Regions from separate parts of the Kitasatospora sp. NPDC097691 genome, predicted to be linked through region 3. Evidence: riboswitches for the same ligand, from Rfam matches in the RefSeq annotation. Region 3 holds a riboswitch; each other region holds the start of a gene.

What was found. Region 3 has a riboswitch for cobalamin ahead of ABTY56_RS10675 (ribonucleoside-diphosphate reductase subunit alpha). Riboswitches for the same ligand answer to the same signal wherever they lie in the genome.
Region 1: another riboswitch for cobalamin. It lies ahead of ABTY56_RS00355 (CoA-acylating methylmalonate-semialdehyde dehydrogenase); the one in region 3 lies ahead of ABTY56_RS10675 (ribonucleoside-diphosphate reductase subunit alpha).
Region 2: another riboswitch for cobalamin. It lies ahead of nicT (Nickel transporter NicT); the one in region 3 lies ahead of ABTY56_RS10675 (ribonucleoside-diphosphate reductase subunit alpha).

Annotation. Positions count from the first base shown of each region.
Region 1 covers NZ_JBEORY010000001.1:85,277-88,543, reverse strand. Annotated here, with positions in the region: gene ABTY56_RS00365 (hypothetical protein) at 1-236, shown strand, start outside; gene ABTY56_RS00360 (class I SAM-dependent methyltransferase) at 244-1,023, shown strand; cobalamin riboswitch at 1,239-1,411, shown strand; gene ABTY56_RS00355 (CoA-acylating methylmalonate-semialdehyde dehydrogenase) at 1,636-3,135, shown strand; gene ABTY56_RS00350 (acyl-CoA dehydrogenase family protein) at 3,141-3,267, shown strand, end outside.
Region 2 covers NZ_JBEORY010000019.1:117,330-120,596, forward strand. Annotated here, with positions in the region: gene ABTY56_RS16395 (EamA family transporter) at 1-246, shown strand, start outside; gene nicT (Nickel transporter NicT) at 436-1,551, opposite strand; cobalamin riboswitch at 1,584-1,799, opposite strand; gene ABTY56_RS16405 (ArsR/SmtB family transcription factor) at 1,881-2,264, shown strand; gene ABTY56_RS16410 (CDP-glycerol glycerophosphotransferase family protein) at 2,319-3,267, shown strand, end outside.
Region 3 covers NZ_JBEORY010000011.1:52,613-55,879, forward strand. Annotated here, with positions in the region: gene ABTY56_RS10670 (glycosyltransferase family 39 protein) at 1-990, shown strand, start outside; cobalamin riboswitch at 1,064-1,195, shown strand; gene ABTY56_RS10675 (ribonucleoside-diphosphate reductase subunit alpha) at 1,386-3,267, shown strand, end outside.

The DNA of each region.
Region 1 (3,267 bases), on a different contig from region 3:
CGGCGGCTTTCCAGGACCCGGTGTTCCGGGTGCCCACGTGCGAGGAGCGGCAGGCGGTCGAGCGGCAGTGCGGCGAGTCGCCGGGTGTGCTGGTGGCCTTCGAGGCGGACGGCGGCGGCACGGAGCCGGTGACCGGGGTGATCGCCGCCGGGAGTCTGCGGATGCGGTTTGAGCTGGTGCTTCGGTACGCGCCCGGCGCGGAATCCGGTGGCTGTGCGGAGCCCACGCCGGGATGATGCGTGCATGCGCACCTTCGAAGAGCTGATCGCCGAGGCCGAGACCGTGTCCGTGGACGGCTGGGACTTCTCCTGGCTGGACGGCCGCGCCACCGAGGAGCGCCCTTCCTGGGGCTACCAGCGGCTGCTGTCCGAGCGGCTGGGCACGACGGTGGCGGCCCTGGACATCCAGACCGGCGGTGGCGAGGTGCTGGCCGGTGCCCTGCGGCTCGCCGAGCCGAAGGGATGGCTCCCGCCGGTCCTCGCCGCGACCGAGTCCTGGCCACCGAACATCGCCCGCGCCACGCGGCTCCTGCACCCGCTGGGCGCGGTGGTGGTCGCGGACCAGGACGAGCCCCCGCTGCCGTTCGCCGACGAAGCCTTCGACCTGGTCACCAGCCGGCACCCGGTGCGGGCCTGGTGGACGGAGATCGCCCGGGTGCTGCGGCCCGGGGGCAGCTACTTCGCCCAGCACGTGGGCCCGGCGTCCGTCTTCGAGCTGGTCGAGTACTTCCTCGGGCCGCAGCCGGAGGCGCGCGAGGGCCGTCGTCCCGAGGTCGAGAGCGAGGAGGCCCGCGCCGCCGGGCTGGAGGTGGTCGATCTGCGCTCCGAGCGGCTGCGGATGGAGTTCCGCGACATCGGTGCGGTGGTGTACTTCCTGCGCAAGGTGATCTGGATGGTCCCGGGCTTCACCGTCGACGCCTACCGGGACCGGCTGCGCGAGCTGGACGCCCGGATCCGCTCCGAGGGCCCGTTCGTGGCGCACTCGGCGCGCTTCCTGATCGAGGCGCGCAAGGAGATCGACTGATCCGGCGTCCGCCCTGTGCAGATACGGAAGAGTTGAGGGAGTCCGGAAGGTCCGGCCGGCGGTCCCCGCCGGTGCGGGCACCGTTTCATCCGGGAGACGGCTCGGAATCACCTCTCCGGGGCATTCGCACGACCCGCGTGGCGTTCGGCCCAGTGGGATACCGATGACGCGACGCGTGCTCGGACCCCTGGACTTACTAGGACGTCCAACTATATGGTCGATGGCAGGTCCGCGGTGTCAGGGAAGCCGGTGTGAGTCCGGCACGGTCCCGCCACTGTGACCGGGGAGTTCGTCCTCGCAGGAGACGGCCACTGGCAGCCAGCCGGGAAGGCCCGGGGGCGTGCGTCGATCCGGGAGTCAGGATACCGGCCGCGGGTGATCCGTGTTTTCCACGAGGATGGAGACGACACGCATGACTCCGGGCTGCTCCCGTTCCGCTGCTCCTGGCTGTCCTGTGCCGACGACTGCCGGGGCTCAGGCTCACCTGCTCTGACGGTTCGTCATGCCACCGCCACCGCCACCGTGACGCCGCGGGGCCGCGCCACCGTGCGCCCGCCCGTCGGCGGCGGCCTCCACTCCTCCTCTCCCCGATCCTGTCGAGAGAAGGAACCGATGGTCCGTGAACTGACCCACTTCGTCGGCGGCAAGCCCGTCGCCGGCACCTCTGGCCGCTTCGGCGACGTGTACGACCCCAACACCGGCCGGGTGCAGGCCCGGGTGCCGCTGGCGAGCCGTGCCGAGGCCGAGGCGGTGATCGCCGACGCCGCGCAGGCCCAGCCCGCGTGGGCGGCCCGGAATCCGCAACGCCGCGCCCGGGTGCTGCTGCGCTTCCTGCAGCTGGTCGAGCAGGAGAAGGAGGAGCTGGCCCGGCTGCTCTCCGCCGAGCACGGCAAGACCGTCGCCGACGCCCACGGCGACCTCCAACGCGGCCTGGAGGTCGTGGAGTTCGCCGCCGGCATCCCGCACCTGCTGAAGGGCGAGTTCAGCGACAACGCCGGCACCGGCATCGACGTGTACTCGATGCGCCAGCCGCTCGGCGTCGTCGCCGGCATCACCCCGTTCAACTTCCCCGCGATGATCCCGCTCTGGAAGGCCGCGCCCGCGCTGGCCTGCGGCAACGCCTTCGTCCTCAAGCCCTCCGAGCGGGACCCCTCGGTGCCGCTGCGGCTGGCCGAGCTGTTCCTGGAGGCCGGGCTGCCGCCGGGCGTGCTCAACGTGGTCAACGGCGACAAGGAGGCGGTGGACACCCTGCTGGAGGACCCGCGGGTGCAGGCGCTCGGCTTCGTCGGGTCCACGCCGATCGCGCAGTACGTGTACGCCACGGCCGCCGCGCACGGGAAGCGCGCGCAGTGCTTCGGCGGGGCGAAGAACCACATGATCGTGATGCCGGACGCCGACCTCGACCAGGCGGCCGACGCGCTGGTCGGCGCCGGGTACGGCTCGGCCGGCGAGCGCTGCATGGCGATCTCGGTGGCCGTCCCGGTGGGGGAGGAGACCGCGGACGCCCTGGTGGCGAAGCTGGTCGAGCGGATCGCCGCGCTCAAGGTCGGCCGCTCGGACGACCCTTCGGCCGACTTCGGCCCGCTGGTGGGCCGCGACGCCCTGGAACGCGTCCGCGGCTACCTGGACATCGGGGTCGAGGAGGGCGCCGAACTCGTCGTCGACGGCAGGGACTTCCGCCTGGAGGGGCACGAGGACGGCTACTTCCTCGGCGCCTCGCTGTTCGACCGGGTGACGCCGGACATGCGGATCCACCGGGAGGAGATCTTCGGCCCGGTGCTGACCGTCGTCCGCGCCGCCGACTACGAGGAGGCGCTGCGCCTGCCCAGCGAGCACGAGTCCGGCAACGGCGTCGCCATCTACACCCGGGACGGCGACACCGCCCGGGACTTCGCCCGCCGGGTGAACACCGGCATGGTCGGTGTCAACGTGCCCATCCCGGTGCCGATCGCCTACCACACCTTCGGCGGCTGGAAGCGCTCCGGTTTCGGCGACCTCAACCAGCACGGGCCGGACTCCGTCCGCTTCTACACCCGCACCCGCACCGTCACCTCGCGCTGGCCCTCCGGGGTCAAGGAGGGCGCGAGCTTCACCATGCCGACGATGGGGTGAACGCCGTGCACACGCACCTGACCGACGATCAACTCGCGATCGTCGACACGACCCGGGCCTTCGCCCGCGAACACCTCGCGCCGAACGCCGTCGAGTGGGACCAGACCAAGCACTTCCCCGTGGACGTCCTGC
Region 2 (3,267 bases), on a different contig from region 3:
CTGCCCGGACTGCGGGCCCGGCTGCCGCTGCTCACCGCGGTCGGGCTGGCCGACGTCATCGCCAACGCCGTCTTCGCGATGGCCTCGCACCGCGGCTCGGCCACCGTGGCCGCCGTCCTGTCCTCGCTCTACCCCGTGGTCACCGCGTTGATGGCCCGCGGGGTGTTCAAGGAGCGGCTGCGCCCGGTCCAGGTGGTCGGCGCCGGGCTCGCCGTCGCGGGCACCCTGCTGCTCGCGGCCGCATGAGAGTCGCTCATGACGCTGCCCCATGAGCCGTGCTCATGGGGCAGCGTCATGAGCCGGCCTCATGGCCCGAGGACATGAGCCGACCTCATGGGTGCCCCCCATGAGTCACGCTCATGCCGCACCCCCATGAGAGGCACTCATACCCCCGGCTCAGGACCCTTCAGGACCCTTCAGGACCTCTCGGCACCCTCAGGACCCCTCGGGCGCCCAGCGCTTCTCGACCCGGGCGAGCTTCCAGTACCCGATCGCCACCGCCCAGACCACCACGAACAGCCCGGCGATCGCGTAGCCGACGTTGTCCAGCGAGATGCCCGCGATCCAGCCGCTCACCGGGTCGGTCAGGTCGAGTTTCTCGTGCAGCACACCGACCAGCTCGATGGTGCCGATGATGAAGGCCACCGCGATCGACAGCCCCGTGATGGTCAGGTTGTAGTACACCTTGCGCACCGGGTTGGCGAAGGCCCACTGGTACGCGAAGTTCATGAACGTCCCGTCCAGGGTGTCGAACAGGCTCATCCCGGCCGCGAACAGCAGCGGCAGGCAGACGATCGCGTACCAGGGCAGCCCGGAGGCCGCACCCGAGCCGGCCATCACCATCAGGGTGACCTCGGTCGCGGTGTCGAAGCCCAGGCCCAGCACCATGCCGACCGGGAACATCTGCCCGGGCCGGGTGATCGACCGGGTGGCCCGGTTCAGCACCCGGGCCATGAAGCCGCGCGAGTCGAGGTGCGCCTCCAGCTCCGCCTCGTCGTACTGCCCGGCCCGCATCGCCCGGAACACCTTGAGGATCCCGAGCAGCGCCGCCAGGTTGAGCGCCCCGATCAGGTACAGGAACGCGCCGGAGGCCGTCGTCCCGACCATCCCGAGCCACTGGTGGGTGGTCGACTCGTCGTCCATCAGCGTGTTCGCCAGCTGCGCGCCGCCCGCCACCAGGGCGGCCATGACGACCACCATCGAGGAGTGCCCGAGGGCGAACCAGAAGCCCACCGAGACCGGCCGCTTGCCGTCCGCCATCAGCTTGCGGGTGGTGTTGTCGATCACCGCGATGTGGTCGGCGTCGAAGGCGTGCCGCATCCCGAGGGTGTACGCGGTGATCCCCAGGCCCACCCCGAAGACCTGGGTACCGACCGCGTACCGCTCGGGTGCCACCAGGAAGACGAGCGTCCCGAAGGCCACCACGTGCATGGCCAGGATCACGCCCATCAGCCCGGCCGTACGGACGGTGTCCTCGCGCCTCCACCGGAAGGTGGGCAACACGGAGGGCGCCGCCCCGGCGTCCGTGGCGGCGGTTTCGGGCAGGGTCATCTGCGGATCACGCTCCAGCACCTCGTGGAATCACTTCGTGAGATGCCGCGGCCGGTCTCCTGGCTTACGGGACACGCCCGTACCCGCCTTCCCGGGCACGCGAGGCGCCCAGTGACGTCGTGGGTACGGACGGCGCTCCCCCGCGGACGGGGGAACGGCCCGATCACAGTGGCGAGGGCCGCTCCGGACTCCGGACCCCTGAGGATCCGTCACCGGTCTTCCCGAGCACCACGGCGGGCTACACGGTAGGGCCAGGCCCCGACCCATGCAAGGCTGCGCACCTGCGCAGGTGTCCAGGATCACAGCTGCCTGCCTGCAAGAATGTCCGCATGCATCTCGTACCGACCGACCGCGCGGGCCACCGCACCATCGACGGACACCGGGTCTGCGAGGCCATCGCCGCGATCGGTGACGCCGCGCACGTCCGGTCCTGGGCCGAGCGGTTCTCGCTGCTCGCCGACCCTGGGCGACTCGCCCTGCTGCTCGCCCTCCACCGGGCCGGTCCGCTCGCCGTCACCGACCTCGCGGTCGCCACCGGCATGCGCGACCCCGCCGTCTCCCAGGCCCTGCGGCTGCTCCGCACGGCCGGCGTGGTCACCGGCGACAAGGACGGACGCGTCGTGCGCTACCGGCTCGTCGACCAGGACATGCGCCCCCTCCTCGACGAGTGCGCCGCCGCCGAGCACCACGAGCCCACCGCCGCGGCAGGCTGACCGACACTCGGGAAACACGGCCACGGCGGCACCCCGGATGAGTACGATCATGGTGTGCCGTCCCACCCCCACGCCTGGCCCGCCGACCGCTGGAACACCCGACCGGTCAAGGCCCGCGTGCTGGCGGTCGCCCGCACCCTCACGTCGGCCACCCGGGTCCTGGACGTCCTCACCCTGCTGGACCCGGAGGGCGTCGAGCGGTACTTCACCGTCAACCCCGGTTCCGCCTTCGCCGATCGCGCCCTGGACGAGTACCTGCGCGGCCTGCCCGGCTTCACCCTGCTGGACTGGGAGGACGCCGTCCGGCACCGCTTCGACCTGGCCGTCGCCTGCGCCGTGCACTCCTCCATGCACCGCCTGGACGCCCGGCTCGTGGTGCTCCCGCACGGCGCCGGCTACAACCGCCTGGTGACCGAGTCCACCGGCGACACGGTCAGCGCCGCTGGCCTCTCCCGCAACGAACTCACCCACCGCGGGCAGGTGTTCGTGGACGTCCTCGGCCTCTCCCACCCCGAGCAGCTGGACCGCCTGCGGGCCTCCTGCCCCGAGGCACTGGACGTCGCCCGGGTCGTCGGCGACCCGTGCTTCGACCGGATGCTGCGCAGCCTGCGCTCCCGCGACGCCTACCGCGCCGCGCTCGGCGCCGTCGACGGCCGACGGCTCGTCGTCGTCAACTCCACCTGGAGCGAGCACTCGTTATTCGGCCGCCGCCCCGACCTGCCCCAGCGCCTGGTCCGCCGGCTGCCCGCCGACGAGTACACCGTCGCCGTCGTCCTGCACCCCAACATCTGGAGCCGGCACGACCCCGAGGCCCTGCTCGGCGCAGCCCGCCGGATGGGCCTTCGCCTGGTCCCGCCGCACCAGGGCTGGCAGGCCGCCCTGGTCGCCGCCGACTGCCTGATCGGCGACCACGGCTCGGTCTCCGTCTACGGCGCCGCCCTGGAGCGGCCCACCGTGCTGGTCGCCACCGGCGCCGCCGAACTCGACCCGCGCTCCCCCGGCT
Region 3 (3,267 bases):
GCCCCGGCCGCCGCGCTCGCCTGCGCCGTCGCGTACTCCGCGGCCTTCGCCGTGCCCGCCCTGGTCGGCCTCGCGCTGGCCACCGCCCGTCCGCACCGCCGGTGGGGCCCGGCCGCCCTGCGCGCGCTGCTGTCGGCCGTCGGCACCGTCGTCCTGCTGCTCCCGTACGGCACGCTGGGCAAGGTCGCCGGGTGGTCGCCCTCGCACGGCAACGCCCCCGGCTCGGCCCGCGCCATCCTGCTCTCCACCGTCCAGTGGAGCGGCCTGTTCACCGTCCTCGCGGTGGCCGGCACGATCGCCTACGCCCGCCGCGAGCAGATGAACGAGCACGACGCGCCCGAGCGGAACACCGTTCCCACCACGCGCGGCCACCGCGCCCTGCTCGGCACCGTGCTGACCGCCACCGCCCTGCTCGTCCCGGCCGCCCACCTGTGGACCGGCACCTCCGGCGCGCTGTTCCGCCACCTCGGCTACGGCATGCTGCTGGCCGCCCCGCTCGCCGGGGTCGGCCTGACCCGGCTGGTCGGCGCCCACTTCCGCCACCCCCAGCTCGGCATCCTGGTCTGGGTCGCGGTGCTCGCCCTCGGCCTGGAGCAGTCCGCCCTGCGCTACCAGAACGGGCCCGACTCCGGCCGCCTGCTGGCCGTCCTGCGGGTCCACACGGTGCCCCAGGGGCGCTACCTGACCGAGGTCGACGGACTGGCCGAGTACTACCTCGGCGCGGTCAGCGAGCCCGAGCAGTGGGTCTCCGCGCGCACCGGCACGGAGTACCGCGACGCGGCCGGGGTGCAGCACCACGGGGACGACGGGAGCGTCGCCGCGATCCGCGACGGCTGGTTCACCATGGTCGTCCTCGACAGCACCGCGCCACGGGCCACCGACCGGGCCCTGAGCGCCGCGCTGGCAGCCGGCGGGCAGTACCGACTGGTGGCGCAATTCACCTCGCCGACCGGCGATTCGAGCACGTACAAGGTCTATCTCAAGCACTGACGGGCCGGAGGGCCCGCCCACACCCGCGACACGACAGCCACAACATATGGTGCCGCCGCAGGGCGGCGGCACTACATGTATGCTCACTCCTGCTGTCGATGCAGGGGAACCCGGTGCGAATCCGGGACTGCCCCGCAGCGGTGTGCGGGCGGCTGGAGCAGCTGTCCCCGCGAGTCCGAGTACCTGCCGGCGGCGTGCGCCACGGCCCTCCCGCAGAGGCCGCGCCAGCACCAGAACCACACCTCCGGGCCTCGCGGGCGGGCCGGGGAGACACCGTCGCGCGACGCCGTTTGCGTTCGTGCCGTGCTCCCCTGCCCCGACCGGCCCGAGGCCCCGATCACCGCCGCCGATCGCCGCCAGGAGAGAGCGCCTTGACCACCGCTGCCTCAGCCACCCTGCCCGCCCAGGGCTCCGGTACCGCCTTCACCGACCGGACGGTCTCCGATCCCGGCGGCGCCCTGCTGCGGCTGCTCACCGACCGCAGTGTCGACCTCCCCGAGGTCGACCCCGGCCATGTCGCCGCCGCCGCGCTGCGCGGCCGCCACGCCGGCTCGGACTTCGCCGAGCTGCGCGGGCTGGCCGTGGACGCCGCCGCGTCGATGATCGCCGAGGACCCCCAGTACTCGAAGCTCGCCGCCCGCCTGCTGGCGCTGGAGATCGTCGACGAGGCGAACAGCCAGGGCGCCACGTCCTTCTCCGCCTCGATCGCCGTCGGCCACGCCGAGGGCCTGATCGGCGACACCACCGCGGACTTCGTCGCCAAGCACGCCGCCGCGCTGGACGCCCTGATCGACGCCGCGGGCGACGACCGCTTCGAGTACTTCGGCCTGCGCACCGTGCAGTCCCGCTACCTGCTGCGCCACCCGATCACCCGCAAGGTGGTCGAGACCCCGCAGCACTTCCTGCTCCGCGTCGCCTGTGGCCTGGCGGTCGGCGACAACGAGCAGTCGGTGCGCGAGGTGGCCGAGCTGTACGGCCTGATGAGCCGCCTGGAGTACCTCACCTCCTCGCCGACGCTCTTCAACTCCGGCACCCGCCACCCGCAGATGTCGAGCTGCTACCTGCTCGACTCCCCGCTGGACAACCTGGACTCGATCTACAACCGCTACGCGCAGATCGCCCGCCTGTCCAAGCACGCCGGCGGCATCGGCCTGTCCTACTCGCGCATCCGCTCGCGCGGCAGCCTGATCCGCGGCACCAACGGCAAGTCCAACGGCATCGTGCCGTTCCTGCGCACCCTCGACTCCTCGGTCGCCGCCGTCAACCAGGGCGGCCGCCGCAAGGGCGCCGCGTGCGTCTACCTGGAGACCTGGCACGCCGACATCGAGGAGTTCCTGGAGCTCCGCGACAACACCGGCGAGGAAGCCCGCCGCACCCACAACCTCAACCTGGCGCACTGGATCCCGGACGAGTTCATGCGCCGGGTCAACGCCAACCAGGACTGGTCGCTGTTCTCCCCGGCCGACGTGCCCGAGCTGGTCGACCTGTGGGGCGAGGAGTTCGACGAGGCCTACCGCAAGGCCGAGCAGGCCGGCAAGGCCGTCCGCACCATCCCCGCGCAGACCCTCTACGCCCGCATGATGCGCACCCTGGCGCAGACCGGCAACGGCTGGATGACCTTCAAGGACGCCTCCAACCGCGCCGCCAACCAGACCGCGCTGCCGGGCCGCACGGTGCACTCCTCCAACCTGTGCACCGAGATCCTGGAGGTCACGGACGACTCCGAGACCGCCGTCTGCAACCTGGGGTCGGTCAACCTCGGTGCGCACGTGGCCGCGGGCGCCTCGGCCGACGACCTGCTGGGTGCGATGGACTGGGAGCGCCTCGACGCCACCGTCCGCACCGCCGTCACCTTCCTCGACCGCGTGGTGGACATCAACTTCTACCCGACCACCGAGGCCGGGACGTCCAACTCCCGCTGGCGCCCGGTCGGCCTCGGCGTGATGGGCCTGCAGGACGTCTTCTTCAAGCTGCGGCTCGACTTCGACTCCGCCGAGGCCGCGCGGCTGTCCACGCTCATCGCCGAGCGCATCATGCTCACCGCGTACGAGCGCTCCGCCGACCTGGCCGAGCAGCTGGGCCGCCACGAGGCGTACGGCGAGACCCGCGCCGCGCGCGGCGAGCTGCACATCGACCACTTCCCGACGGCCGCCCCGCAGTGGGCCGACCGCTGGACGGCGCTGCGCGCCCGGATCGCCGAGACCGGCCTGCGCAACTCGCTGCTGCTGGCCATCGCGCCGACCGCGACCATCGCGTCCATCGCCGGCGTGTACGAGT